DNA from 3 places in the Marinilactibacillus sp. Marseille-P9653 genome. Region 2 is predicted to be linked to each of the others. Evidence: predicted binding sites of a transcription regulator. Region 2 holds the regulator's gene; each other region holds the start of a gene.
What was found. Region 2 encodes Rex, which represses fermentation and respiration genes when NADH is low (regulators of the CRP and FNR family bind a similar motif). Its sites were predicted from a motif close to TTGTGAANTANTTCACAA; they were not measured.
Positions count from the first base shown of each region.

Region 1: a site for Rex is predicted at 1,013-1,030, ahead of adhE (bifunctional acetaldehyde-CoA/alcohol dehydrogenase). Genes of this name have one in related genera too.
Region 3: a site for Rex is predicted at 1,380-1,397, ahead of LG377_RS10630 (FMN-binding protein). Genes of this name have one in related genera too.

Region 1 is NZ_CAKAKH010000001.1:1,521,538-1,523,815, reverse strand. Features, by position in the region: gene adhE (bifunctional acetaldehyde-CoA/alcohol dehydrogenase) at 1-845, opposite strand, end outside; gene pflB (formate C-acetyltransferase) at 1,156-2,278, shown strand, end outside.
Region 2 is NZ_CAKAKH010000001.1:522,255-524,532, forward strand. Features, by position in the region: gene LG377_RS02605 (ABC-F family ATP-binding cassette domain-containing protein) at 1-112, opposite strand, end outside; gene LG377_RS02610 (redox-sensing transcriptional repressor Rex) at 516-1,214, shown strand; gene LG377_RS02615 (DUF4305 domain-containing protein) at 1,278-1,481, opposite strand; gene LG377_RS02620 (CPBP family intramembrane glutamic endopeptidase) at 1,510-2,166, opposite strand.
Region 3 is NZ_CAKAKH010000002.1:37,734-40,011, reverse strand. Features, by position in the region: gene LG377_RS10635 (FAD:protein FMN transferase) at 1-504, opposite strand, end outside; gene LG377_RS10630 (FMN-binding protein) at 632-1,129, opposite strand; gene LG377_RS10625 (FAD-dependent oxidoreductase) at 1,451-2,278, shown strand, end outside.

The DNA.
Region 1 (2,278 bases), 1.0 Mb from region 2:
CTGTTTTCTGTCATTAACGCTTTAACTTCTCTATAGATTTCCTTATCGATGATAACTGCTTGTTCTGAAGCACAAATCATACCGTTATCAAACGTTTTTGAGAGAATCAAATCATTAACGGAACGTTTGATATTGGCAGTTTTTTCAATATAACAAGGAACATTTCCAGCGCCAACGCCTAAGGCAGGTTTTCCGGAACTGTAAGCTGATTTGACCATTCCAGGACCACCTGTAGCTAGAATTGTTGCGACGCCATTATGTTTCATTAATGTCTGTGTTGCTTCCACAGAAGGTGTGGTGACCCATTGTATACAATGCTCAGGAGCACCAGCTTTTACGGCAGCTTCGTAAACGGTTTTAGCTGCAGCCACACTGGAACGTTGTGCAGAAGGGTGGAAAGCAAAAATAATTGGGTTTCCTGTTTTGATTGAGATAAGTGATTTAAACATTGTAGTAGAAGTCGGATTGGTAACCGGTGTTACACCTGCAATTACGCCAATCGGCTCTGCAATGGAAACCGTACCTTCATGTTTATTTTCCTCAATAATACCAATTGTCCGATCATTTTTAATGCTGTGATAAACATATTCTGTTGCAAATAGATTTTTGATGATCTTATCTTCATAGACACCACGCTGAGTTTCTTCAATCGCCATTTTAGCCAAAGACATATGGTTGTTCAAACCTGCCAGGGCCATTTGTTTAACAATTTCATTGATCTGTTCTTGATCGAGCTGGGATAGAGATAGAAGTGCTTGTTGAGCATTGTCCACCAACACATCAATCGTACTTTCGACAGTAGGTGTGGGCATTTCTGTTTGTTTGACGGAAACTAATTGAACCATAATTAAAACCTCCATATTTTTATGTGAAATTGTGAGCAATAACCTTTAAAAAAAACTCTTTACTTCCCCTTGGTAATTAAGTTTACAGGATCGAGTAAAGTAAAACTTGTTTACAAGCTGACTATAGCATATCAATAATCACAATGGTCAACTGAAATGTGTCTATTTTGTGAATAAAAACACAATTGTAGAATTGTTCCTTATATGTTTTCGAAAAAAACAATAAACTAGTTCAATGTTTCACTTGTTGAGAAAGTTTATATGTGATATATTGAGCTTGAAAAAATCAGAATGTAAAGGAGTCAATATAATGGAAAAACAAGAAGTAGAATCAAAAAGATTTGATCATTTTTGGAAGGGCTTTAAGGGTAGTAGCTGGAAAGAAGCTATTGATGTTAGAACGTTCATACAAATGAATTATCAACCTTATGACGGAGATGACTCATTTCTAGAAGACGCTACTGAAGATACAAAAGAATTATGGGCGCAAGTAATGGATTTAAATAAACAAGAATTAGATGCTGGAGGTATGTTAGATATGGATACTGAGGTTGTATCAACCATTACCTCTCACGGTCCAGGGTATCTAGCAAAAGAAAAAGAACAAATCGTTGGATTTCAAACAGAAAAACCTTTTAAACGATCTTTACAACCGTTTGGTGGCATTCGAATGATGGAACAGGCCGCGGAATCTTATGGATTCGAAGTGGACCCAATGCTGTCTCATGTATTTAGAAACTGGACAAAAACACATAATCAAGGCGTATTTGATGCCTATACTCCTGAAATCAAGAATGCCAGAAGAACGGGTGTCATTACGGGATTACCAGATGCATATGGTCGAGGACGCATTATTGGAGATTATAGACGTGTCGCTTTATATGGTGTCGACTTTTTGATCAAACAAAAAGAAAAAGATTTATTAAATTGTGGAAACGGTATGATGAGCGAGAAAGTCATTCGTCAGCGGGAAGAGCTCAGTGACCAGATCAAAGCCTTAGTAGAGTTAAAAGAACTTGGAAATATTTATGGATTTGATTTATCTATACCTGCTCAAAACACAAAAGAAGCTTTCCAATGGCTATATTTAGGCTATTTAGCAGCAATCAAAGAACAAAACGGTGCTGCCATGTCACTAGGGAGAACGTCAACTTTCTTGGATATTTATATTGAAAGAGATTTGAAAGCTGGTTTAATGACTGAAAAAGAAGTTCAAGAACTAGTGGACCACTTTGTTATGAAACTGAGATTAGTGAAATTTTCTCGAACACCAGAGTACAATGAACTATTTTCAGGAGATCCTACTTGGGTAACCGAGTCTATTGGGGGAGTAGGAATAGATGGTCGCCACATGGTCACCAAAAACAGCTACCGCTTCTTGCATACTTTAACAAACTTAGGACCAGCTCCGGAACCGAATTTAACCGTTTTGT
Region 2 (2,278 bases):
TTCTTCCAACTAGTCCGACTCGGGCAGCTTCTTTGATTTCTAGAGTAACGTCATCGAACAAAATCTCTGCACCGAAGTGACGTGCAACTTTCTGAGTTTGTAATAAAATCATTTAAATTCCTCATTTTGAATTATTAGGTCTTTTTATCTCTACATACTAAGTGCTTTTCCGTATAAGTGTAGCATATCTAAAGAATGATATACAGGTAACAGAATAGGAGAAATACAAAAAACTTTTTATGTAATCGGTTACCTTGGATAGTTAAAATAATAGGCCGAATTGTCCATTATACAGATGTTTTTTCACAAACTACTTGGAAAGTTTGTTAGTGATTAAAGTTAACGTAGCTACAAACGCTTATTTTATGGTCATATTAACTTTCATTTTCCGATTTACATGCTATAATAACTAGTGAAACATCTCTTACACTTGTGAAATCTGATTCATAAAATCAACTTAAATAGGATTAACCTTTCAATCAGAAAAGGCAATTAAACCATAAAGGAGAAAAAGCATGGTAGAAAAGAAGATTCCTAAAGCAACTGCAAGAAGGTTACCCCTTTATTATCGTTATTTACGCTTTCTCCACGAAGCCGGGAAGAGCCGAGTATCCTCAGCAAAATTGAGTGAGGCCGTAAAAGTAGATAGTGCTACAATCAGAAGAGACTTTTCATACTTTGGAGCGTTAGGTAAAAGAGGGTATGGATACGATGTCGAAGCACTGATGAACTTTTTTAGTAAGACGCTCAATCAAGACCGCCTGACAAATGTCGCTTTAATCGGCGTAGGGAATCTTGGACAAGCGCTATTGAACTATAACTTCAGACGTAGCAATAATACAAGAATTAGTGCTGGCTTTGATGTGAATAAAGAACTGATTGGTACGGTTCATCAAGGCGTACCTGTCTATCATATCGATGAGATGGTAGAACAACTTGATTTACAACAGATAGATGTTGCCATACTGACGGTCCCTTCAGAAATCGCCCAAGAAATGGCGAACAAATTAGTTGAAGGCGGCGTAAAAGGAATTATGAACTTTACTCCAATTCGAGTAAATGTACCGGATAATATCCGAGTACATAATGTCGATTTGACCAATGAGCTTCAAACATTGATTTATTTTATCAACTATTATCAAGAGCTAGATGAGGCTGAAGATGAAGTCGTGATTGATGAAGATACAGGAGAGCTTTTTGTCGAAGAAGATTAAAGAGCTAATCAAAAAAACTGCAGGCTATTCGTTCAAACACTTGAACGAGCAGCTTGCAGTTTTTTAAACTTTGTAATTTTTTTTGATTTTATAGTAGACCTGTACTAAACGCGTACCTTGTACAAAGTCTCGGGTAGCTAAAAGAACGAATAGTATGGGGAAAAAATCCCAGCCATCTCTTTGGACAGAATTGATGGTTACATAAATCAAAGCGGCAAACATAGCATATTTCAAAAAGATATAAGTGAGTAATTGTTTAGTTGTCATTAAAAAATCCTTTCATAAAGCATGTTCCTTATACGAAAAATATTTGAAGTATAGCGAATGTATTCATTAAACTATGAGCGATAATAGGTGTCCAGATATTTTTGGTTTTATAGTATAGCCAAGAAAAGACCAGTCCCATAACGGAGTAAACCAGCATTCTACCATCAAAGTGAATGAAAGCGAAGGCTAAAGAACTAATGACTGCAGCCCCAATACCACCAATTTTTCCAATACTCAGACCAAATAAGACTTTTCGAAAAACAAATTCTTCCATAATAGGGCCCGCGATGGAAACAATTACAATGAAATAAGGATAACGCTTGATGATTTCAAGGATTCCTTGGGTGTTTTGTGAGGTGATAGGTGTTCCTAAAAAACTCACTTCAATAAGTGTAGCGATATACTGGGAAACAACTGCGATCACGAATCCTACGACTCCCCAGATCATAACTTCAGATTTTTGTATGCTGAAGGTTTTTTCGAACAAAAGATCGAATCGATTTTTTCTATCCAGGTAAATGATAAGCCCAGCACCTAAACTAAATAAAAGGATATTCGACCAGATTCCACCAGCAGGCTGTAGAGAAGCAGGTAATAACTGATTAGATAATACCGTTAACAATTGAATCATAATGTAAGTCAGTACGATTTGTAGTCCGGTTTTCTTTTTGTTTTGTATGTCCATGTGACTCATCCTCGCTCTATCATAACGTTCAGTCAATGCTGACAATACTAGTAACTTAACATAAAAGCCAAGCGTATTCCAGATGAGATTTTTAATCGATTTTTTAACATCA
Region 3 (2,278 bases), on a different contig from region 2:
ATCCTGATCATTAAGGACAACCTTATTATAATCAACGAGCGCCAAGGCTTGATCAATTTCAGTTTGATCAGGTAATCGGGCTTCAGGGTAACCAATTCTCCACAAGTTTGTAAGAGGACCAATCGTTAGATCAAAGCTCCCATTTGTTTCTTCGCTATAAGTTACAGATGACTTAATGAGCTCGTAAAGATCGTCTGATATGGCAACTGGTTCTTTACCGGCTTGCTCATTAATTTTAGAAATCAAAGAATGTTCTCCATCTTCTTCAGTTGTAATAAATCCTGCAAGTTCTTTAATACGATCAAAAGCGGTATCTAAAACAGCCTCTGAATCTTTATTATAAATAGCTATCCTTACAACGGTTCCCATTAAAAATTCCGTTTCTTCATAAGGTGTAGCTGCCAGATCTCGGTTATCGGAAGAAGTAAATGGACCGCAACCTGATACAAATAATAATAGGAAACACAAAAGTAAAAAAATATGGTACCCCTTAGTTTTTTTCATTTTATATGAACTCCTTTAAAAGTAAAACTGAATACAAAAGCAGACCTTAGACGATTATCCAAGGTCTGCTTATCGTAAGGTTCTTTACCTATTATAATTCAAAATAATAGGGGATGAAAGACCTAGATTAGTTGCTCACTTCAATAGTATCTGTATTGCCTTCTTTAGCAGCATCAACTAATTGGTTGGCATACTTGATAAAGCTTTCGGAAGAATGTGTTGCACCAGATACAGCATCGACCTCTGATGGATCTTGTTTCTCTTCCAATTCTCCGTTTAATTGAGGAATATAATCAGCTGGACCAACACCAACCTTTTCAGACATATTTTTCTGATACTCTTCATTTTCAGATTTCAAATTTCCATCTGCATCTTCATAATCATAATCTGATTTTGTGATTTTGCCATCACTGACAGTTAGATCAAACAAAACGCGCCAGCCATTTTCATCAAAGTTTTCTTCCTCTAAAGAATAAGTGCCATCTTGTAGTTCAGCAGAAGTGGATTCTTCTGATGTGCCTTCGTTAGCGCTAGATGCTGAATCATCTGAATTTCCACAAGCTGTTAATACGATGGTTGAAGCAAATAATGTTGTTGCGAATATGATGCCTTTTTTGATAAACATGGTATTCCCTCCATAATAAGTATGATAATCAAAAGAAGAATTCTCTTGATAAGTATTTAACAAGCGTAGTATACAACATTAATATTTATTTGTCTATACATTCACAAAGATTTTTTTATAATTACTTTCTTGTCTTGTGAAAAGACGCTAAATTTCCTGTAAATGTAGGTTTTATACTGTTTTTGAAAAGAGAATAAAGATTCTATAGACAAAACATCTCGCATTCGTTATAATGAACACGTGAATTAAATTGTGAAAAATTTCTCAATTTTTATTGAAAATTATTCACAATAAATAAGTCTTTAAAAGGAGTATACCATTATGCCACAGATTAATATTGTTGTTGTTGGAGGCGGTTTTGCGGGTGTATCTGCTGCAAAACTACTTTCAAAGAAATTGAAGAAAAATAATCAAGTAGGAATCACTTTGATTGATCGTCATCCATACCATACTTATATGACAGAACTACACGAGGTCGCTGGGGGAAGAGTTGAACCAGATGCTATCCAGTATGATTTGCAACGCTTATTCTCTAGAAGGAAAAACGTTCAATTGATTACGGATACTGTTATTGAACTTAATCATGATGACAAAACAGTGGTCACAGAAAATGGTCAATACAAATATGATTATCTTATACTCGGTATGGGGGGAGAAGCGAATGATTTTGGCACCCCTGGAGTTAAAGAAAATGGCTTTACACTATGGTCATGGGAAGACGCGGTTCGTATCAGACATCATATAGAGGATACTGTTGCTCTAGCTGCTAGAGAGCGCGATTTAGAAAAAAGAGCAGCAATGCTTAGATTCGTTGTTTGCGGTTCTGGTTTAACAGGGATTGAAATGATTGGGGAATTGGTTGATTGGAAACCTGTCCTTGCAGAAAAATATCATATTGATGCGAGTGAAATTGAATTGATAGTTGTTGAAGCACTTCCAGAAATACTGAGTACGATTCCTAAAGTTTCTTCTAGTAAAGTAGAAAAATACTTACGCAAAAAGAAAGTACGCATATTAACGGAAGCACCAGTTGTAAATGTTACGGCACATTCAGTTGAACTGAAAACAGATGAAGTACTAGCGACACATACACTCATCTGGGCAGCCGGTGTAAAAGCAAATTCAGATATAGAAGATTTCGGAACTGAA